DNA from 2 places in the Paenibacillus sp. FSL R7-0026 genome. Region 1 is predicted to be linked to the other one. Evidence: predicted binding sites of a transcription regulator. Region 1 holds the regulator's gene; the other holds the start of a gene.

Region 1 (11,433 bases):
AGGGGAACTGAAACATCTAAGTACCCTGAGGAAGAGAAAACAATAGTGATTCCGTCAGTAGCGGCGAGCGAACGCGGAGAAGCCCAAACCAAAGAGCTTGCTCTTTGGGGTTGTGGGACGTCTCACATGGAGTTACAAAGGAACCGGTTAAGCGAAGAGGTCTGGAAAGGCCCGCCAAAGAAGGTAAAAGCCCTGTAGTTGAAAGTCTGTTCCCTCCGAGACGGATCCCGAGTAGTGCGGGGCACGTGAAACCCCGTATGAATCCGGCAGGACCATCTGCCAAGGCTAAATACTTCCTAGCGACCGATAGTGAAGCAGTACCGTGAGGGAAAGGTGAAAAGCACCCCGGAAGGGGAGTGAAATAGAACCTGAAACCGTGTGCTTACAAAAAGTCAGAGCCCGTTTTAGGGGTGATGGCGTGCCTTTTGTAGAATGAACCGGCGAGTTACGTTCCCGTGCAAGGTTAAGGTGAAGAGCCGGAGCCGCAGCGAAAGCGAGTCTGAATAGGGCGATTGAGTACGTGGACGTAGACCCGAAACCGGGTGATCTACCCCTGTCCAGGGTGAAGGTGCGGTAACACGCACTGGAGGCCCGAACCCACGCATGTTGAAAAATGCGGGGATGAGGTGGGGGTAGCGGAGAAATTCCAATCGAACTCGGAGATAGCTGGTTCTCCCCGAAATAGCTTTAGGGCTAGCCTCGGAAAACAGAGTCGTGGAGGTAGAGCACTGATTGGGTGCGGGGCCCGCAAGGGTTACCAAGCTCAGTCAAACTCCGAATGCCATAGACTTACTTCCGGGAGTCAGACAGTGAGTGCTAAGATCCATTGTCAAAAGGGAAACAGCCCAGACCATCAGCTAAGGTCCCCAAGTGTGTGTTAAGTGGGAAAGGATGTGGAGTTGCACAGACAACCAGGATGTTGGCTTAGAAGCAGCCACCATTGAAAGAGTGCGTAATAGCTCACTGGTCGAGTGACTCTGCGCCGAAAATGTAACGGGGCTAAACACACCACCGAAGCTATGGCTTGATGCTTTGCATCAGGGGTAGGGGAGCGTTGTATAAGGGTTGAAGGTGTACCGTAAGGAGCGCTGGACATTATACAAGTGAGAATGCCGGTATGAGTAACGAAAAGATCAGTGAGAATCTGATCCGCCGAAAGCCTAAGGGTTCCTGAGGAAGGCTCGTCCGCTCAGGGTAAGTCGGGACCTAAGGCGAGGCCGAAAGGCGTAGTCGAAGGACAACAGGTCGAAATTCCTGTACCACCGTAAGCCGTTATGAGCAATGGGGGGACGCAGTAGGGTAGTGACGCGGACTGATGGATGTCCGTCTAAGCAGTAAGGCTGATGTGTAGGCAAATCCGCACATTGTAAGGCTGAGCTGTGATGGGGAGCGAAAATTGTAGTAGCGAAGGTCATGATCTCACACTGCCAAGAAAAGCCTCTAGCCAGGTGAAGGTGCCCGTACCGCAAACCGACACAGGTAGGCGAGAAGAGTATTCTAAGGCGCGCGGAAGAACTCTCGTTAAGGAACTCGGCAAAATGACCCCGTAACTTCGGGAGAAGGGGTGCCCCGGTAGTGTGAATAGCACGAGGGGGCCGCAGTGAAAAGGCCCAAGCGACTGTTTAGCAAAAACACAGGTCTGTGCGAAGCCGTAAGGCGAAGTATACGGGCTGACGCCTGCCCGGTGCTGGAAGGTTAAGGGGAGTGGTTAGGGAGCAATCCCGAAGCTGTGAACCGAAGCCCCAGTAAACGGCGGCCGTAACTATAACGGTCCTAAGGTAGCGAAATTCCTTGTCAGGTAAATTCTGACCCGCACGAATGGCGTAACGACTTGGGCGCTGTCTCAACGAGAGATCCGGTGAAATTTTAATACCTGTGAAGATGCAGGTTACCCGCGACAAGACGGAAAGACCCCATGGAGCTTTACTGCAGCTTGATATTGAATTTGGGTACGATTTGTACAGGATAGGTGGGAGCCTTTGAAACGTGAGCGCCAGCTTGCGTGGAGGCAACGTTGGGATACCACCCTGATCGTATCTAGGTTCTAACCTGGTACCGTAATCCGGTGCGGGGACAGTGTCAGGTGGGCAGTTTGACTGGGGCGGTCGCCTCCTAAAGAGTAACGGAGGCGCCCAAAGGTTCCCTCAGAATGGTTGGAAATCATTCGAAGAGTGCAAAGGCATAAGGGAGCTTGACTGCGAGACCTACAAGTCGAGCAGGGACGAAAGTCGGGCTTAGTGATCCGGTGGTACCGCATGGAAGGGCCATCGCTCAACGGATAAAAGCTACCCTGGGGATAACAGGCTTATCTCCCCCAAGAGTCCACATCGACGGGGAGGTTTGGCACCTCGATGTCGGCTCATCGCATCCTGGGGCTGAAGTAGGTCCCAAGGGTTGGGCTGTTCGCCCATTAAAGCGGTACGCGAGCTGGGTTCAGAACGTCGTGAGACAGTTCGGTCCCTATCTGTCGTGGGCGTAGGAAATTTGAGAGGAGCTGTCCTTAGTACGAGAGGACCGGGATGGACGTACCGCTGGTGTACCAGTTGTTCCGCCAGGAGCACCGCTGGGTAGCTATGTACGGACGGGATAAACGCTGAAAGCATCTAAGCGTGAAGCCCCCCTCAAGATGAGATTTCCCAGTATGTAAGACCCCTTGAAGACGACGAGGTAGATAGGCTGGGGGTGGAAGTGCAGCAATGCATGGAGCTGACCAGTACTAATCGGTCGAGGGCTTATCCAATAGCAAGTTGTAATTCGCGTGTTTCGTTTCGAATCTAGTTTTCAGAGAATGATCTCTGAAATGAAAATTGGTACATCACAGAACGTGTGTATGATTTTCAGTTCCATATCTGATTTTAAGAAGCTATGCTTCGATAAATCGCGTTTGGTGGCGATGGCGGAGGGGTTCCACACGTACCCATCCCGAACACGACCGTTAAGCCCTCTAGCGCCGATGGTACTTGGACCGCAGGGTCCTGGGAGAGTAGGACGCCGCCAAGCGAAGAACCACTGCCGATGTTATTCGGTGGTGGTTTTTATTTGTTTATTTATGGGGATGCGAAAGCATCTCTTATTTGACTTTGTAAGAATCCTCTGACACACTCTAAGGGGTACATATATCAGATATCAGGCCATGATTTGGATTGATAATAACTCTAGCGAATGGGGTGTAGGACAACATGGAAATTAAAAAATTGACGGTAGATGATTTTGAACCGGCGATGGCACTCTCCGAATATGCTTTTCAAGTAGTAATGAGTGAGGAACAAAAAGAAAAACGGAGGAGTCAATTCTCGTCACAGGATATATGGGGTGTATATGAGGACGGGCAGCTAGGAGCCAAACTTCACATTATCCCTTTTCAAACCTATATTCATGGCAGAACGTTCGAGATGGGTGGTATTGCGGGTGTTGCCACCTGGCCAGAGTATAGACGCAAAGGCTGGGTAGCGGGTCTGCTGAAGCATGCGTTGGAAGAAATGAATCGTAACAAACAGAGCATATCATTCTTGCATCCATTCTCTTTTGGTTTCTATCGGAAGTATGGATGGGAGACGTATGTTGAATTTAAACGTTATAAAGTACCTACAGCTCATTTGCCTCTGAAAAAAGCGACACCTGGAACAATTCGGCGTGGCGATCCAGGCCTCAGCATATTAAAGGAAGTATACAGTGCTTATGCTGAGCGTTATAACGGAACTCTGGTTCGGGATGATGCAAGGTGGGAGAATTCAGTTCTTGTTAATGGGGCCAGCCAGAAGGCTGTATATTATGATGAAGCTGATGCAGCACAAGGTTATCTTTTATATGAGGTTAAGGAAAATAAATTTACCATTAAAGAGATCATCTATCTGAATGAAGAGGCTAGGCAAGGGCTGTGGACCTTCATTGCTAACCATGATTCCATGATCCAGGAAGTTACGTTGCAGGCACCTGCCAGTGATACGCTTGCCTTCCAATTGGATAACCCACGGATTCAGCAGGAGATTGTAGCTTATTTTATGGCGCGTATCGTTAGTGTAGAGCAGTTTATATCCCAGTATCCATTTGCAAGCCAGGACTCACCGGTGCAGATTGTTCTACAGGTAGAGGATACCTACGCTCCGTGGAATGAAGGGGTATGGCAATTAAACGTGGCAATGAACGGAACAGCGTCCATATGGAAAACATCGGAACCAATTAATGATGATCAGACCATTAAGGTGGATATTCAATCCCTTACCGCGGTGCTGATGGGATATCGCAGACCAATGGAAATGGCACGAATCGGAAGAATTCACGGACCGAACACAGCAATCAAAGCTTTGGAACAAGCGATTCCTGAACGGGAAACCTATTTACTCGATTTCTTCTGATGACTATTCGCATGCTCCATTTAACTTGATTGGCTTATATAGAAATACGGCGTGATTGAAAGACAAATGGACTTCTCCAGCAATTTTGGGGAGGTTTTTTTGTGTCTGGGGAATATTTCGTGTAAAATCGTAAAAAATGAATAGTGACCCCACTTGGCAAAACCACAAAATATGCTATAATGGTTATAAAGTCAAAGAAAGTCAAAGTCAACTAAAGGTTTAATACTTAAGTAGCTTTCTTTCTACAATCTGATGCATGATCGCCAATATACGGGATTCATCTCATCGGAGGATCAAGGGAATATTAAAGGACCTTCGTGCTTCCTTCGCTCTCCTGTTCACACCTGTGGAAGCAAGATTCGCTGTTTCCCTGATTGGTTAAATGGGTAGAGAAGGTGTACTCTGTGGGGGCGTGTGGGTCCTTATTGACTTAACGTTTCAGACAGTGGAGGATGATTGGATGCGTAATATCTCTGATATTATCGAACGATATCTGAAGAGTATTTTGCATGAAAGTCCCGAAGGAATGGTTGAAATTCAGCGTAATGATCTGGCAGATCAATTCTCATGTGTACCTTCCCAGATCAATTATGTCATCAGCACACGTTTTACACTCGAGAAGGGATACCTGGTAGAGAGTAAACGCGGCGGTGGTGGTTATGTTCGCATACAGCGCATTGAATTACCGGCCCAATCAGCTCTGCATAATCATTTGCACCATAGTATTGGTGAAGAGATCGGGCAGACAGCTGCCGAAGGTCTGATCTATCAATTGGAAGAAGCGCGCTTCTTGAGCAAGCGGGAAGCCGGGTTGATGCGAGCTGCTGTATCTAGAGAGGTTATATTGGTCAAACTTCCTTACCGGGATCAAATTCGTGCCAGAATGTTGAAGGCGATGTTAATATCTTTGCTCGGTAAATGAAAACTATCGGGGTCAAAGGAGGTACATCAATATGCTGTGCCAAGAATGCAATAAACGTCCGGCGACACTTCATTTTACGAAGATCGTAAATGGAGAGAAGACGGAATTCCATATTTGTGAGTCATGTGCCCGTGAAAAAGGGGAAATGATCCCTGGAACAGCAGGTGGGTTTTCCATTCACAACTTGTTGTCCGGATTGCTTGATTTTGATCCAGCCGGCAAAAGTGGGTCGGCAGGAACACCACCTGCAAAAGCACTTCAATGTGAAGAGTGTGGTATGACGTACGCACAATTTAGTAAGATAGGCCGGTTTGGCTGCAGTTCATGTTATAAATATTTTGACAGTCGTTTGGATCCTTTGTTCAAGCGGGTTCATGGTAATACGTCCCATGTAGGCAAAGTGCCTGCACGAGCTGGTGGTCGCATCAAGGTGAAACGGCAAATTGCTGATCTGAAGCGTGAGCTCCAGGAGAGCATCGCACAAGAGGAATTTGAAGAGGCGGCTCAGATCCGTGACCAGATCAGAGGACTTGAAAAAGGAATAGCTCAGGAGTAAAGTTTGTCATGAGTAGGAGGGATGCGTAATGCCTAATCTGCGCTTTACAGAGAAGGCGCTCAGCGACTGGATGCGCAGTGATGCGGCTGATTCCGAAATCGTCATTAGCAGCCGTGTCCGGATTGCACGCAACCTTCAGCATGTTCCGTTTCCGATGCTGGCTTCCAATGAGCAATCGGAAGAGGTGCTGAATAAGCTGAGCGAAGTACTTCAATACGATGACGTTCACGCCTTTGGGGATTTTCATACGTTGGATCTGATCGATATTGACGAACTCGACAAACGGGTGCTGGTGGAGAAACATCTCATCAGTCCAAGTCTTGCGAATGAATCCAGGAATGGTGCGGTTATTCTCAGTGAGGATGAGTCAGTCAGTATTATGATTAACGAAGAGGATCATCTTCGTATCCAGTGCCTCTATCCGGGGTTCCAGGTGAAAGAAGCCTGGGAGAAAGGTTCCGCAATAGATGATGCTTTTGAAGCGCACGTGGATTATGCTTTTGATGATCGCAGAGGATACTTAACCAGCTGTCCTACTAATGTAGGTACAGGTGTCAGAGCATCGGTTATGATGCACTTGCCTGCCCTGGTGATGACACAGCAAATCGGCCGTATTCTAACCGCAGTTTCCCAAGTGGGATTGACGGTAAGAGGAATATACGGTGAAGGCAGCGAGGCGATGGGTAACCTGTTCCAGATCTCGAACCAGATTACATTGGGACAGACCGAACAGGAAGTCATCGAGAACCTGCATGGTGTTGTGTTACAGATGATTGGTCATGAACGTACAGCGAGAGAACGGTTAATTACTGACTCCAGACTGCGGATTACGGATCGGGTCATGCGTTCTTATGGCATATTGTCTCATGCAGCTATTGTTGATTCCAAGGAAGCTGCACAGCGCTTATCGGATGTACGCCTTGGCGTGGATCTCGGATTATTGGATGGACTGTCCATTACTGTAATGAATGAGTTGAATGTGATGACACAGCCGGGATTTTTGCAGAAAACATTCGGGGAAGATATGCGCACAGATGAGCGTGACATCTACCGAGCTCAGTTGATTCGTGATACGATCAATGCAGCGAAGCAGTCCTAGTTTAGCCTGATATTGTATTGAATTATGGTTTCATGCCGCATTGCGGCTTTTATATAATAAGGCATGTACAAATGCCAAATGACTTTATTCGCAGCACGGCTGCAAACAAAAATGATATGAAGAATACGACGGTTATTTCATTACATGACCCTCGTTTTATCCAAAACCATGGAGGTGCAGGAGATATGATGTTTGGAAGATTTACGGAACGGGCCCAAAAGGTGCTCGCACTCGCGCAGGAAGAAGCTGTCCGTCTCGGTCATAATAACATCGGTACTGAGCATATTTTGCTCGGCCTCATTCGTGAAGGCGAAGGCATCGCAGCCAAAGCACTGATCGGCCTGGGACTCGGATTGGAAAAAATTCAGGATGAAGTAGAAACGCTGATTGGCCGTGGCCAAGAGCAACCTACCAACATTGCATATACGCCACGTGCGAAAAAAGTAATTGAACTGTCTATGGATGAAGCTCGTAAATTGGGCCATACCTATGTAGGCACAGAGCATATCCTGCTCGGATTGATTCGTGAAGGTGAGGGTGTTGCAGCACGTGTGCTCAATAACTTGGGAATTAGCCTGAACAAAGCACGTCAACAAGTGCTGCAATTGCTTGGCAGCAGTGAAGCTGTATCCAGTCATAATGGAACACCTGCCAATGTCAGCACACCAACGCTGGACAGTCTGGCACGTGACCTCACGGCTTATGCGAGAGAGAACAACCTGGACCCAGTCATTGGACGTAGTAAAGAAATTGAACGTGTCATTCAGGTGCTCAGCCGTCGTACCAAGAACAACCCGGTATTGATCGGTGAGCCAGGTGTAGGTAAAACAGCGATTGCTGAAGGCCTTGCACAAAAAATCATTGCAAATGAGATTCCGGAAACATTGCGCGACAAACGTGTAATGACCCTGGATATGGGTTCTGTAGTCGCTGGAACCAAATATCGTGGTGAGTTTGAAGATCGTCTGAAAAAAATCATGGATGAGATTCGCCAAGCAGGTAACATTGTCCTGTTTATCGACGAATTGCATACCTTGATTGGCGCAGGCGGAGCTGAAGGTGCCATCGATGCTTCTAACATTTTGAAACCGGCTCTGGCTCGTGGAGAATTGCAATGTATCGGTGCGACAACACTGGATGAATATCGTAAATACATCGAGAAGGATGCAGCGCTTGAGCGTCGTTTCCAACCGATTACTGTAGATCAGCCTTCTCCAGAAGAAGCGATTCAAATCTTGCACGGCTTGCGTGACCGTTATGAGGCGCATCACCGCGTGAAAATTACGGACGAAGCAATTGTGCAGGCGGTTAAACTGTCTGACCGTTACATTACAGACCGTTTCCTGCCGGATAAAGCGATTGACCTGATTGATGAAGCGGGTTCCAAAGTAAGATTGAACTCTTACACGATCCCACCAAACCTGAAACAACTGGAAAGCCGTCTGGAAGATATTCGTAAGGAAAAAGACGCTGCAGTTCAAAGTCAGGAGTTCGAAAAAGCAGCAGCTCTGCGTGATACGGAACAAAAAATCCGTGAAGAGCTGGATGTAACGAAGAACCAGTGGAAAGAGAAACAAGGTCGCACCGATTCCGAGGTTACTCCTGAGGATATCGCACAAGTGGTAGCCAGCTGGACAGGAATCCCTGTGAACCAACTGAAAGAAGAAGAGACACAGCGTCTGATGAATCTGGAGTCTATTCTACATGAACGTGTCATCGGTCAGGATGAGGCAGTGAAGTCTGTCAGCCGTGCGGTTCGTCGTGCTCGTGCGGGACTTAAAGATCCAAAACGTCCGATGGGTTCATTCATTTTCCTCGGCCCTACAGGGGTAGGTAAAACAGAACTTGCTCGTGCTCTGGCTGAAGCGATGTTCGGCGATGAAAATGCAGTAATCCGGATTGATATGTCCGAGTATGGTGAGAAGCACTCGACTTCCCGACTTGTCGGAGCGCCTCCAGGATATGTTGGGTACGAAGAAGGTGGCCAGCTGACAGAGAAAGTTCGTCGCAAACCATATTCCGTAGTCCTGCTCGATGAAATCGAGAAAGCACATCCAGAAGTATTCAATATCTTGTTACAAGTGCTTGAGGATGGTCGTCTGACGGATTCCAAAGGTCGCGTCGTTGACTTCCGCAATACGCTGATCATTCTAACATCCAACGTGGGTGCCGAAGCGATCAAACGTAACTCTACACTGGGCTTCACTGCAGTTGTAGATGCAGGAGCAGATTATGACAACATGAAGGGGAAAGTGATGGATGAGCTGAAGAAAAGCTTCCGTCCAGAGTTCCTTAACCGGATTGATGAAATTATCGTGTTCCATTCACTCGAAGAAAAACACATCGCTGAAATTGTTACGCTTATGAGTGAAGAACTTCGTAAACGACTGCTCGAACATGAGGTCGATTTCGAACTCACTGATAATGCCAAGTCTTTCCTTGCGAAGTCAGGCTTTGATCCAGCTTACGGTGCGCGTCCGCTTCGTCGGGCAATCCAGAAGCATATCGAGGACAAATTGTCCGAAGAGTTGCTCACAGGTAACGTAACCAAAGGGGATTCATTGCTCATCGACGAAGAGAACGGTGCACTGTCTGTTACGAAAAAAGACGTGGTCGTTCCGTCCAATGAGGAAATCGAAACTAAATAATATTTAGCAAGCTTTGGAGTTAAACTTCAGCTTGTATTGATCCATAATCCTTAATCAAATCCTTCTCGGCTTCGGCCGGGGAGGATTTTTTGCACTTTGGACAGAAGACGGACATGATTATGTCAGGAACATGTGTAAAGTTTGCAATAATCCTTTACGAAAAATCTCAAACAATGGTAAACTTTTAGTAACCCTGCACGTCAGGGAGTTTGGGTGAAATTCGTCGAATAATGCAAAATGCTGTTATAAAATTAAATTATAGGAGTGCTGAAGTGGCCAAAGTTAAAACCAAGTTTCAATGTACGGAATGCGGCTATGAAGCCCCCAAGTGGTACGGTAAGTGTCCGGGTTGTCAGTCATGGAATTCAATGGTGGAAGAAACAGAGACGGTGGTCAAAACACAAGGGAGAAATTCTCCTCTGTTTGACAGTAAAGATAAACCGCTTCCTATCATAGATATAGATAGCGGTCAGGAACCGCGTGTACAGACTGGAATCGGAGAGTTGAACCGGGTATTGGGTGGCGGAATCGTTCCGGGTTCACTCGTTCTGGTGGGCGGAGATCCGGGTATCGGTAAATCAACGTTGATGTTGCAGACGTCCCATGCTTTGACGCATTCGGGTTTGCGTGTGTTATATGTTTCCGGTGAGGAATCAGTCAAGCAAACCAAATTGCGGGCAGACCGTCTCGGGGCACTCTCTGCCGAGTTGTATGTACTGTGTGAAACCAATATGGAACGTGTGGAGGAAGCGGTGGATCAGATCCAGCCGCATTTTCTTGTCATCGACTCCATTCAGACGGTATATCTTCCCGAAGTTACCAGTGCGCCTGGTAGTGTTGCACAGGTAAGGGAATGTACGTCAAGGTTCATGCGGATTGCCAAAGGCAGAGGCATTGCAACGGTTCTTGTGGGGCATGTTACCAAAGAAGGTGCCATTGCCGGTCCACGTATGTTAGAACATATGGTGGATTGCGTGCTCTATTTTGAAGGAGAACGGCATCATACGTATCGCCTGCTGCGTGCGGTGAAGAACCGTTTTGGTTCCACCAATGAGATTGGCATTTTTGAAATGGGCGAGGATGGACTTCGTGAGGTGGGCAATCCGTCCGAACTCTTTTTGTCGGAACGTCCACTGGGTGTAGCAGGTTCAACGGTAGTTGCCAGTATGGAGGGGACACGTCCTCTGCTCGTGGAATTACAGGCGTTGATCTCGACTACCCATTTCCCTTCCCCCCGCCGTATGGCAACAGGGGTAGATCTGCATCGATTAAATCTGATCATTGCAGTGCTGGAGAAACGAATGGGCATGTTTTTACAGACCCAGGATGCGTATCTGAACGTGGCTGGTGGAGTACGATTGGATGAGCCCGCTGTAGACTTGGCGGTTGCCGTCAGCATTGCATCCAGTTTGAGAGATGTACCGACCAAGCCGGATGACGTCATCTTTGGCGAGATCGGTCTGACAGGTGAAGTTCGAGCCGTATCACGGGCCGAACAACGAGTGAAGGAAGCCGCAAAGCTGGGCTTCAAACGAGTCATTTTACCAGAAAAAAGCTTAAAGGGCTGGAAACATCCTCGCGGGATACAACTGATCGGTGTGAATACCGTGGCAGATGCACTAGCGGTTGCTTTAGATTAGGGGGCATAACAAGATGAAAGATATGAGCCAACTGGATAATATGAATGAGTTGTTAAGGCTGATCGCACCAGGTACACCTTTCCGCGAAGGTCTGGAAAATGTGCTGCGCGCCAAGACGGGCGCACTGCTTGTTGTAGGATACAGCCCTGAAGTAATGGAAGTGGTGGATGGGGGATTCTCAATTAACTGTGATTTCTCCCCAAACTATCTGTA
Region 2 (11,433 bases), 5.6 Mb from region 1:
AAAGATTCAGATACGGCCCCTTGCTCCTGAAGTTCATCTATAATCTCCGTCGCAAGTTTACGTCTTTTGGCCATCTCTACGGCATCACCAATTCCATGAATAACAATCCGTGATTGCCTGATCAGCTGCAGAATCTCCTGAACACTAGGGTCCTGGATTAATGATTCATAGGCATGATCACTGAGCAAATCCGGTACATGCAGGAGTTTGTATTGCGCCCCTACCCGTTTTGCCATTGTGGATGCGATCGTATTAGCCTGAATTTCAAGGCTTTCTCCAAGTCCACCGCGTGCTGGTACGAACCAGACACCTTTTAGCGATGTTGGCGGGTTTAGTTGCTCTGCGACTTCGGCCGTTGTTGATCCGCCAGTAACGGCGACAACGTCGTTGTCACTCATGATATTGCCGAGAGCCTTCGCTCCGGCTCTGCCCAGTTCCCTTTTGGCAAATGGAGAAACGTCCGAATCACCAGGAACCACAACTACCTTTTGCAGACCGTAGGCTTGCTTGATGCGCTCTTCCAGCTCGGATAATCCGAACAACTCTTTGGCTACGGGCTCTAACTGCTGCAGCAAATCATACCCTGCCTCGCTGATCTTCATTCCTGCACTGTCAATTTCAATAAGTCCCTGAGCCTTTAACAGATCGGTCTCAGCCCTCAGAACCCGCTCGGTCATCTGCATGGAATTAGCTAACGTTCTCCGTCCGATCACATCCGATAACATGATCTGTTGCAGAATCGTATACCTCTTTTTCAAGATATCCATGAGATCAGGCAGAAGCTGCTTTTGTACTTCTAAAATCGTTCGCATGCTTTCCACTCCCGCAAGTTCTCGTTCCAAGCTCTCTTTCGTGGCCCTAAAACGTCCCGGGTTAACTTTTTAAGTCCCACGTCTATTCTACCTAAAACTGACGTGACATGCAAGTGTTTCAACGTGTTATTTCGACACGCATTCAGCGTTTGTACGCGCCTATTTTCACAATCCTAGACTTCCATGATCAAGGACTAGCTCACGCATACCATATATAGAAGAAACAAATGAATTCAATCTACATATCGCTCAGAATCACATTTCATACGGCATGTCCAAAACCTCTAATAGCATTTACTTAAATGCACTCTTTATCCACTCTTCTTCATCATGATCATTTTTGGGTTAATCCAAACCAATACCACAACGAACTGCTTGCAATTAAATATTTCATGAGCTATAATCATTATTGCTGTCACATAATGTGCGCCCGTGGTCCAATGGATATGACGTAGGCCTCCGAAGCCTGAGATCCAAGTTCGATTCTTGGCGGGCGCGCCATTTTTATTTAACAGCTCATAACCCATTTAACCAATGAAACCGGAAAGGTTTCTTTTTTTTGCAAGTTAGTTTGACTTTCTTTGACTTTTTGTTTGGAATTGTTTATTATGTGGGTAATACGGTAACAGTTTAAGTATAAACACCAATAACATTTACATTCCAAGGAGGTTTTTCACGTGAGTTTTATTCCAATGGTCGTTGAACAGAGCAACCGGGGTGAGCGCGCCTACGACATCTACTCCAGATTGCTGAAGGATCGTATTATTTTCCTTGGTAGCGATGTTAATGACGTAGTGGCTAATGCCATTATGGCACAGATGTTGTTCCTGGCTGCGGAAGATCCGGAGAAAGACATTCACTTATACATCAACAGCCCAGGCGGATCGATTACAGCCGGTATGGCGATTTACGATACAATGCAATTCATCAAACCGGATGTATCTACCATCTGTGTAGGTATGGCGGCTTCCATGGGTGCATTCTTGTTGAATGCCGGTGCAAAAGGTAAACGTTTTGCATTACCAAACAGTGAAATTATGATTCACCAACCACTTGGTGGTGCACAAGGTCAGGCTTCTGACATCGAAATCCGTGCTCGTCGCATTTTGAAAATGCGTGATACGTTGAACCGCATCATCTCTGAGCGTTCAGGTCAACCTCTGGAGCGGATTGAGAAAGATACAGATCGTGACTACTTCATGAGTGCTGCTGAAGCTGCCGATTACGGTATCATTGATAAAGTTATTGAAAACGTAGGTTCCCAAGGAATCTAAGTGTTAGTTAGACCACGGTCTACGCGTTAATATATCAATACCTAACGTAATCAGCAACACCTCATTGTGTTGTCTATACGAGAAGAAGCCCTCATCATGATCATGATGAGGGCTTCTTCTTTCATTTTATAAGAAAAATAACTTAAGAGTGCATAATAATGATTCTTTATTTGGTTCCCGTTACATCGCTAAATGGTTCTGTTCCTTTAGGAAGAATCTCTTTATACGTAAATGGCATTTCAGGGAATCCCTCTGCGTACGCTGTATACTCATACAACTGGAAGAACACAACTACACCCGTTGGTGTCACATAGTAATCTTGATCTTTATTCAACCCTTTATAACCGTCGAGGTATCCACCGCGGGCTTTCAGTTGCTCACCCACTTTTTTACTCAACGTCTCGCGCATAGTTTTGTTATTTTGCAGCACATCATCTAACGTAAGCTCCTTGCCTGTCTCCAGTGCAAAGGTGTGGCCCGTACGGTATGTCATGCCATGAGCGCCAGCATAATCTTCGTACCGCTGAGTAATGAGTCCCAGCACGCCTTTTTCGTTATACGTCACTACATAAGAGCTCTCAAATGCATATGGACGATTGGCTGTTGCACCGCCGAATTCAGATGTCTGTTTCTTGAAGTCAGCTACATAAGCATCCACTTCGTCTTTCAACACTTTGTTGATCGCTGCTTCAGCTTCTTTGCTGGCAAGCCCACTCACCTGTGGATATTGAACATCTACTTCAGCATTTTTCACAGTGACATTAACTGTTGCCGCTTTAATTTTAACGTTATTTTGTTTCACCTTGCTGAGTGTCAACGTTTTGGTTTTGGCATCCCAATTCCCCTGTACACCCAGATAATCTCTCATTGCCGAGAATGGGATATATAATCTGCCGTTGATCAGCTTTGCGTCCACTTGAGGATAATAGTTGTTGATTCTGACACTTGGTTGACCGTCCATAAGACTAATTGTCATCGTGTTATTGGCTGCTGTCAAAGCGTACTCTTTGGTTTTCGCATCATATTTCAGGGTTCCACCTGCCACATCTTTAACTGCCGTAAGAGATACCCAAGTTGAGCCACCTTGAAGAAGTCCTTTTTGAGTCAGTGTTTTTCCACCCGATTTCAGAGTTACCTCAGCCGGGGTTGTCACTTTCGAGGATACCGATGCTGCTTGAACCGAACTATCCTGCCACACCGAACCGCTACCTACAATAATTCCTGCCGCAAGCAACGCACTTGTCCATTTTTTCCATGATGTCATATATAAAACTCCTCTCTGAATTCACAATTAGGGATCATTGCGTATGTAATTCTGACCTGATCGCATATCTCATACGCTCACCTCTTTATTATAATTAACCCGATTTCGGAAAGGTTTACAGCTCGAGTTACAATGTTGATGAATATCAGGCAGAAAATATATAGGGATATGACCTTTTTGTCACGAACAACTATACAAAAAAGATACCAATAAACAGCATTTCATGTTGCTTCGAATAAAGTTCCCTCCTATCTAACTTCATCAAAGTTTGCTTTTCCAACAAAAAAAGACTCTGTCCACAGGACAAAGTCTTTGTCATTATTTCGCTGTACCCCTTCAAATGACATTTGAAAAGGTTTCTGAGCTTACAGTCCTTAGTTCGATCTTTTATTTCATTTCATACGTGATATTCAGGATTGTGCTTACTTTAACCTGGCCTGTTTCAATCTCAGTGCCACCTGCTGTATCTTGTGCTTTGGACATCAACGCCTCGCTTGCATAGAATACAGGCACATTGGCATCACCTTGGCTTACAGAAAGAACAGCACCGAGTTGACGTTTAACTGCTTTTGCAATGGCGCCCGCTTTCACATCTGCATTGGCAACAGCTTTCTCAATCACTTGGGACTCATAACTTTCCGGATTTTCTACAGTAAAGCGCACGTTTTCAATATTGTTGGCACCCGCACCCGAAGCAGCATCGAGCAACTCGCCGATCTTATCCATCTCACGATATGTGACAGTCAGCGTATGATGCGCTGTATAACCTTTAATTTGTTGTCCGTCTTTTTCGCTATACGTATAGTTAGGTTGTACAGAGAACTGACTGGTTTGGATGTCATCTGCACTGATCTTCCACGTATTCTTCAGCAAGTTGGATACCTTTTGAACTTTGGCAGCATTCGCTTTTTGAGCAGATGCAGCTGTCTCTGCAGTACTGTTCACACCAATGGACAGATAAGCGATATCAGGCTTCACCTGAATCTCACCTTTACCCACAACATTAATCACATTCTGTTGTACTCCCTGAACCTCTGCAGCGTAAGCATAGTTACCTGGTGCAACCCATGCTGTTCCTCCAACAAGCAACGTACTTGCCACCAGCACCGCACCAAACGGTTTCATCCATTGTTTACCCATCACGATAGCCTCCTTATGTGTTAACATCTCAAACTTTAATCGATTTGATACCTTAACAGACGGGACAAATTCCATAATGTTGCACTTGACGATAGCATAAACGTGAAAAACGCAAAAAAGCCCCTTTCGGGACTTCTTCATTGGATTGATCATATCTTATTGGTTTTCGAGCTCTTCCTTGCTTACCAGACTAACTAAAGCGTTTACAGCCTGTTCGGCATCCGCGCCTTCTGCACTAATCTGGATTTCCGTACCTGTGCTAATTGCAAGGCTCATGATCCCCATGATACTTTTTGCATTAACTTTTTTGTCGTCCTTCTCGACGAACACTTCAGACGAGTACTTATTCGCTTCTTGAACGAACAGTGCTGCAGGTCTGGCATGGAGACCCGTTTTCAAACGGACAACTACCGGGTGCTTTGTCATGGAAACTTACCCCCTATTATGAAATCTGGACATTAAATACACAATTATATTTATACAACATTATACCATTAACCCGTGCAGGACACTAGAAGAAAAAACTCAGGGTGCTTTGACGGACATTATCTTGCCCTAATTTCATCTTTTGCACAGCGCATCCAATGACCTAAGTAAGTCCCCTAGATCCTTAGCGGTTAACTTTCCCGACCCTTCTGTTCAACAGAAACAGCCGACCTTGTTACTTTACCCTACTCCGTCTTAACCATAACGTTCTGTGCGTACTTTCTCAGCCAGCTCATCAATTTTACGAAGCCGATGGTTCACTCCTGACTTGCTGACTGTACCTTTAAGGAGCTCGCCAACTTCCTTCAAGTTAATATCCGGATGAGCGAGTCGAACCTCCGCCACTTCTCGAAGCTTCTCAGGCAACGATTCCAGACCAACTTCCTTTTGTAACAACCGGATATTATCGATTTGTCTTACCGCCGCTCCAATGGTTTTGTTCAGGTTGGCGGTCTCACAATTGACAATTCGGTTAACGGAGTTACGCATGTCTCGCATAATTCGTACATCTTCAAACTTGAACAAGGCCTGATGAGCACCAATGATGCTGAGCAGCTCAATGATTTTCTCGCCTTCCTTAATGTATAGGATGAATCCTTTTTTCCGTTCTATACACCGTGCATTCAGATGAAATTCATTGGCCAGGTCAACTAGTGCCTGACAGTGCTCCTCATACATGGACGCAATCTCCAGATGGTAGGAAGAACCTTCCGGGTTATTAACCGATCCACCTGCGAGAAATGCACCGCGAAGATAGGCCCGTTTACAACAGTTTTGCTGAAACAACTCCGTACTGATCCCTGGGGTAAAGAGAAAGCCCTCAGATACAATATGAAGACTATTGAGAATCTCCTGTACCATGGTTGGAATACGAACAATATATACATTGTTCTTTTTCAGCCGCATTTTTTTGCGGACCAGTAATTCCGTATGCACTTGAAAATGCTTTTTAAGCAGAGAGTATGCCCGTCTTGCAATCGCGGCATTCTCCGTCGAAATATCCAAGATCACTTTTTTATTCGATAACTGCACTGCACCAAGCATACGGATGAGGGCTGAAAGTTCCGCCTTTTCGCAGCACGGTTCGCTCTCGATCATGGTTAATTCTTTTTTGGTCTGTGCTGCAAACGACATGGGACTTCACCTCTTCCGTAACATCCAATTTTGTACCAGTTGGTAGATGTGATGACTTAACTTGTCGGCATCATGACGCAGATAGGTTTTGAACAGAACAAGAGTATCTGCAACCACCTGATAACCAGCACTTTCGAGTACATTCATATCCAGTACAACCGGTTTTGCTCCTTTTTCCGCATACTTATTTTGCACTTGCAGCGGAATATCACCATTATTTACGATAACATAGTCGAAGAGCTGATGACCTATATGCTCGTGTACCGCCTTAAGGTGGTCACTTACCGTATAGTTATCTGTTTCTCCCGGCTGTGTCATCACATTACAGATAAACATCTTCACCGCATCAGCCTCTACCACAGCCTCAGCCAGCTTTGGTACGAGCAGATTGGGAAGGATGCTCGTATAGAGGCTGCCTGGCCCGATCAGAATAGCATCAGCTTGACGAATGGCCTCTACTGCCTCTGGCAACGGCTCCACGTGATCCGGTTCAAGGAAAACACGTTTGATGCGTCCGCCCGCCTCAGGGATTTTGGACTCACCTGTAATAATTGTCCCATCTTCCATCTCGGCATGCAACACAACGGCCTGGCCTGCGGCTGGCAATACCTCACCTCGAACGGCAAACACGCGGCTAAGCTCCCGCACTGCGGTCACAAAGTCGCCCGAAATATCCGTCATTGCAGCCAAAATCAAATTACCCAAGCTGTGGCCTGCAAGCCCCGCGCCTGTATTGAAACGGTACTTCAACATATCTGAAAGCAATGGTTCTACATCAGCCAGTGCCGTAAGCACGTTGCGAATGTCGCCCGGAGGCGGCATCTGTAGCTCATTGCGCAGGATGCCTGAACTTCCACCGTCATCTGCAACTGTGACGATGGCCGTGATATCCAGCGGCTTCTCTTTCAAACCGCGCAACATCACGGACAATCCGGTTCCGCCGCCCATTACAACTATTCTCGGACGTTCTCTTCGTGGTCCGGCCTCTTTCATCCCTTCACCCTCTTCAATGACGGTCCCGGTCAGCGTCGCGATGGCTCACGGTAACAGCTTCTGTCTCGCTGCTTCCCAACATCTTGCCCAAATATTCCGATATTGCTACCGAACGATGCTTGCCTCCGGTACAGCCGATTCCAATAATAACCTGGCTTTTGCCTTCCTTCCGGTATTGCGGAATCAGGAAATGCAGCATATCCAGCAGCTTGGTCAGAAACGCCTGTGTCTCTGGCCACTTCATAACATATTCGTACACATCACTATTCTGTCCCGTATTTGGTCGCAAATGATCAATATAATGCGGATTCGGTAAAAAACGTACATCAAACACCAGATCAGCATCAATCGGAATGCCATACTTGAATCCAAACGACGTAATATTCACCGACAACATTTGGCTTTCCAAATGAGAAAAGCGGGATATGATGCGTTCTTTCAGTTGAGCAGGCTTCATTGTACTAGTATTCAATACCTGAGTCGCAGAGTTTTTGAGTTCCTCCAACATCTTGCGTTCCAGTCGGATGCCGTCCAGCGGCATGCCCTCAGGAGCCAGAGGATGTCTGCGCCTGCTTTCTTTGTAACGCTGAACAAGTACAGAATCTGTAGCATCCAGGAATAAAATTTCGCAATGAATGGTAAAATGATCTTTAATATAGTTCAAAGACTCGGACAGAGCCGTAAAGAATTCACGCCCGCGCAGATCGATAACCAATGCAACCTTACCAATCTTGCCGTTTGACTGTTCAATTAGTTCCGCAAATTTCGGAATCAATACCGGCGGCAGATTATCCACACAGAAGAAACCCAGATCCTCCAGGCTTTGTACTGCAATGGTTTTACCTGCTCCGGACATGCCCGTAATGATAATGAGCGTGGCGCCTGTGCCTGGTGAGCCTTCACCTTCAAGCATAATTGTCCCCTCCTTATCATATTGCTGTCTTCATATATTGTTACGAGGTCACTAGGAACGCAAGAGAAGACCTGCTGCACCTACAATACCTGCATTATTACCAAGTGTAGCTTCCAGAATCTGAACCCCTTCTTGCAGTGGTTCCGGTGTCAGCTTAGCAAATACGGTACGGATTTCATCAAACAAGAAATTGCCCGCTTTGGATACACCTCCACCAATAATGAACATCTCCGGGTTAATGACAGCTGCTACAGTAGCCATGGATTTGCCCAGGTAAAAGGCCGCACGATTCACAATGCGTTGTGCCACTTCATCGCCTGCCTTGGCAGCATCAAATACTTCTTTGGCTGCAATCTTGTCGACGAGTGCCAGTGACGTATGATCACCGCGCTCTACGGCATCCTTCGCCATACGGATAATTCCTGTTGCAGAAGATACTGTTTCTACACATCCCATTTTACCACAACCGCACTTGATGGCTTCCAGATCAGGTACAACGCTGATATGACCCAGTTCTCCCGCCATACCGGAGAAACCCTGATAGATGTTGCCATTCAAGATCAAGCCTCCGCCAACACCCGTACCGAGTGTATAACATACGCAGTTGTCTACGCCTTTGCCGGCACCTGCCCATACTTCACCCAGTGCAGCCACGTTTGCATCGTTATCTATTTTGATTGGCTTGCCCAGACGTTCTTCCAGAATCGAACGAATGGCCACATTCCGAAATCCAATGTTAGGGGCATGAACGATAATTCCCTCGCGTACATTCGTGAAACCGGCCACTCCAGCACCTACACCCTCAAGCTGTTCCCAACTGTAAGGTGATTCGGCTACGATATGTCGGACATACTTCTCGATGTTGGCGATGACCGTGTCTACGCCCTTATCCACTTCAGTCGGTCCTTCATACGTATGCATTAGCTGACCTTGTTCATCGCATATACCGACCTTGATTGCTGTTCCGCCGAGATCGACCCCAACGTAGATTTTCTCAGACATGCTGCAAGCCACCTTTATCTATCTAAAATAGTTTAAGTCCTACGTACCAACTATAATTGAAGGATACGCCTGGGTCAAGACGATAAGACCTTGCACGCATCATGCTTCACCAGGGTTGTGAACTACATCACATAGCATTTTTGAATACGTATACAATCTTATTACCTTCATTTATAAACGCACGCTTAATTCCTTCCTCCATAACAGAGGAAGCCTCAACTCATGATATTGCATCTTCACTCGTTCCATTCATAAAAGATCAACATCGCCCCCTCAGAGTGGTGACTCGTCTTATGCACCCCACCACCTGCCATTCTCATGCAGAAAGCTATCTAATGGCGGTTTTGCCAACAAAAAAGCGCCTTCCATAGTTGGAAGACACCCTTACTTTTCCAAAAGAATCTGATGTTGTTTGACTTGGTTGAGCTCAATTAAACTCGGTCGATTTTCTACGTTATAACTTCGATTCCACACGTACCGGCTCTTCTGTCTTTTCCATCTTGTTCACATCCAGAATATCAAGCAGGAAAACAAAGATCGGAATACCAATGATTAGTCCCCAGATCCCCAGGAAGTGTTGCGACAGAATTAGTACGATAAAGGTGTAGAACATTGGCAATTTGGTCTTGTGTGCCATCAGTTTTGGATTCAGGAAGTACGTCTCCAAGGCATGAATAACAATAATCATGATGATCACAATAATGCTTAATTTCAGTCCACCCATCTGATACCCAATCAGACAGAGCGGTACAAGTGAGATGATAACCCCCGCAACGGGAACCAGACTGAGCATGAACACCAGAATGGTCAGAGCGAACAGATACGGGAAACCCAGAATCCATAAGCCCAGTATCGTCAGCACCGTATTAAACACCGCAATAAGAAGCTGTGCCTCAATGACTTTACCAAAAGAAGACACAAACTTGTCTCCCAGATAAGCAACTTCATTGTAGAACCATCCAATTTTACTTGTTTTGAACTTGGACGTGAACTTGGATATCTCCTGCTTCTGCAACAAGAAGAACAGACTCAGAATGATGACGAGCAGAATAAACTCCAGCCATTTGCTCAAAGCGAAAATATATTTCAATGCATCATTGGTGTAATTTTTAATATCGAAGGATTGAAGATAACCCGCAATTTTGGATGCAAAATTATCACCGTCAGCACTATCCAGAAATTTCATAATCTCGTTCGTCAACTGGACGACCTGATCCACGATCCGTGGTGAATATCTGGAAATGCCAAGCACAATGACTGCGATCACAATCATATAGAGCAGGATGACCACAACTTTATAGTTGATTGGAAACAACCGATTCAAACCACCTGTAATGAAATGCTGTAACCTGTTCATGACATACGTCACCAGGAACAACAGCAGAATCATGTGCAGCATACTCCCCATACTGAACAAAATTAAACAGAACAAGAGCAGGATCAAAAATCGTCTCACTGTCGCATTCTGTAACCAATCTTTTATCATTTCCCCCAAAATCTTCACCTCACAGCTAATATGCCCTATATGTATACGATCTCATGCCCACTGTAGTTTCAAAAAAAGAGAAGCCTTCCGGCTTCTCTCATTTCATGAGACTTCCCGTTGTCTCTTATTCCCAGCATATGCCTAACCTCACGCATGCAATGCTTATTTATCCAACGTTTCGCTCCAATCATGGACAATGCTTCCTTCAAGGAACTTCTCACAATCCATCGCGGCCATACATCCTGATCCTGCAGCTGTAATAGCTTGACGATACTTCGTATCCTGAACATCACCACAGGCAAAAACACCCGGAATATTGGTCTCCGTTGTTCCCGGTTTAACGACAACATAGCCATGTTCGTCCAGTGCGATCGCATTACCCAGGAATGCGGTATTCGGTGTGTGACCAATGGCAACGAATACGCCATCTGCTTCAAGCAACTCTTCCTGCCCCGTCTCGTTGTTGCGCACCTTCAGCCCTTTGACACCCAACGCTTCTGGTACGACTTCGAGTGGAGTACGGTTCAGCGCCCACTTCACCTTTTCATTGCTGCGAGCCCGATCCTGCATAATCTTGGATGCACGCAATTCATCCCGGCGGTGAACCAATGTCACGTCTGTTGCAAAACGAGTCAGGAAACTCGCTTCTTCCATCGCGGAGTCTCCACCGCCCACGACCACGATTTTTTTACCTCGGAAGAAGAAGCCGTCACATGTCGCGCATGTACTTACACCACGTCCCACATTTTCCTGCTCGCCCGGAATACCGAGATAACGAGCGGAAGCACCTGTGGAGATAATGATCGATTCAGCTTCCAGTTCACCGATTCCTCCAACTTTGACCTTGAAGGGCGGTTTGCTGAAATCGACCTCTTCCACCCAACCGTTTTTGAATTCCGCTCCAAAACGTTCAGCTTGCTTACGCATGT

The links. Region 1 encodes CtsR, which represses protease genes until heat stress. Its sites were predicted from a motif close to ATGGTCAATAAAGGTCAAACA; they were not measured.
Region 2: clpP (ATP-dependent Clp endopeptidase proteolytic subunit ClpP) is a predicted target of CtsR. The motif match lies at 1,381-1,401, and genes of this name have one in related genera.

What each region holds. Positions count from the first base shown of each region.
Region 1 is NZ_JBBORG010000001.1:5,811,410-5,822,842, reverse strand. It holds rRNA gene MKY44_RS25675 (23S ribosomal RNA) at 1-2,740, shown strand, start outside; rRNA gene rrf (5S ribosomal RNA) at 2,884-3,000, shown strand; gene MKY44_RS25665 (GNAT family N-acetyltransferase) at 3,180-4,355, shown strand; gene MKY44_RS25660 (CtsR family transcriptional regulator) at 4,816-5,277, shown strand; gene MKY44_RS25655 (UvrB/UvrC motif-containing protein) at 5,309-5,833, shown strand; gene MKY44_RS25650 (protein arginine kinase) at 5,862-6,932, shown strand; gene MKY44_RS25645 (ATP-dependent Clp protease ATP-binding subunit) at 7,118-9,580, shown strand; gene radA (DNA repair protein RadA) at 9,853-11,220, shown strand; gene disA (DNA integrity scanning diadenylate cyclase DisA) at 11,234-11,433, shown strand, end outside.
Region 2 is NZ_JBBORG010000001.1:174,866-186,298, reverse strand. It holds gene MKY44_RS00905 (sugar-binding transcriptional regulator) at 1-812, opposite strand, end outside; tRNA gene MKY44_RS00900 (tRNA-Arg) at 1,239-1,313, shown strand; gene clpP (ATP-dependent Clp endopeptidase proteolytic subunit ClpP) at 1,490-2,086, shown strand; gene MKY44_RS00890 (stalk domain-containing protein) at 2,253-3,350, opposite strand; gene MKY44_RS00885 (SIMPL domain-containing protein) at 3,738-4,490, opposite strand; gene MKY44_RS00880 (HPr family phosphocarrier protein) at 4,647-4,916, opposite strand; gene whiA (DNA-binding protein WhiA) at 5,172-6,110, opposite strand; gene MKY44_RS00870 (gluconeogenesis factor YvcK family protein) at 6,117-7,103, opposite strand; gene rapZ (RNase adapter RapZ) at 7,117-8,016, opposite strand; gene MKY44_RS00860 (ROK family glucokinase) at 8,068-9,018, opposite strand; gene MKY44_RS00855 (AI-2E family transporter) at 9,473-10,504, opposite strand; gene trxB (thioredoxin-disulfide reductase) at 10,667-11,433, opposite strand, start outside.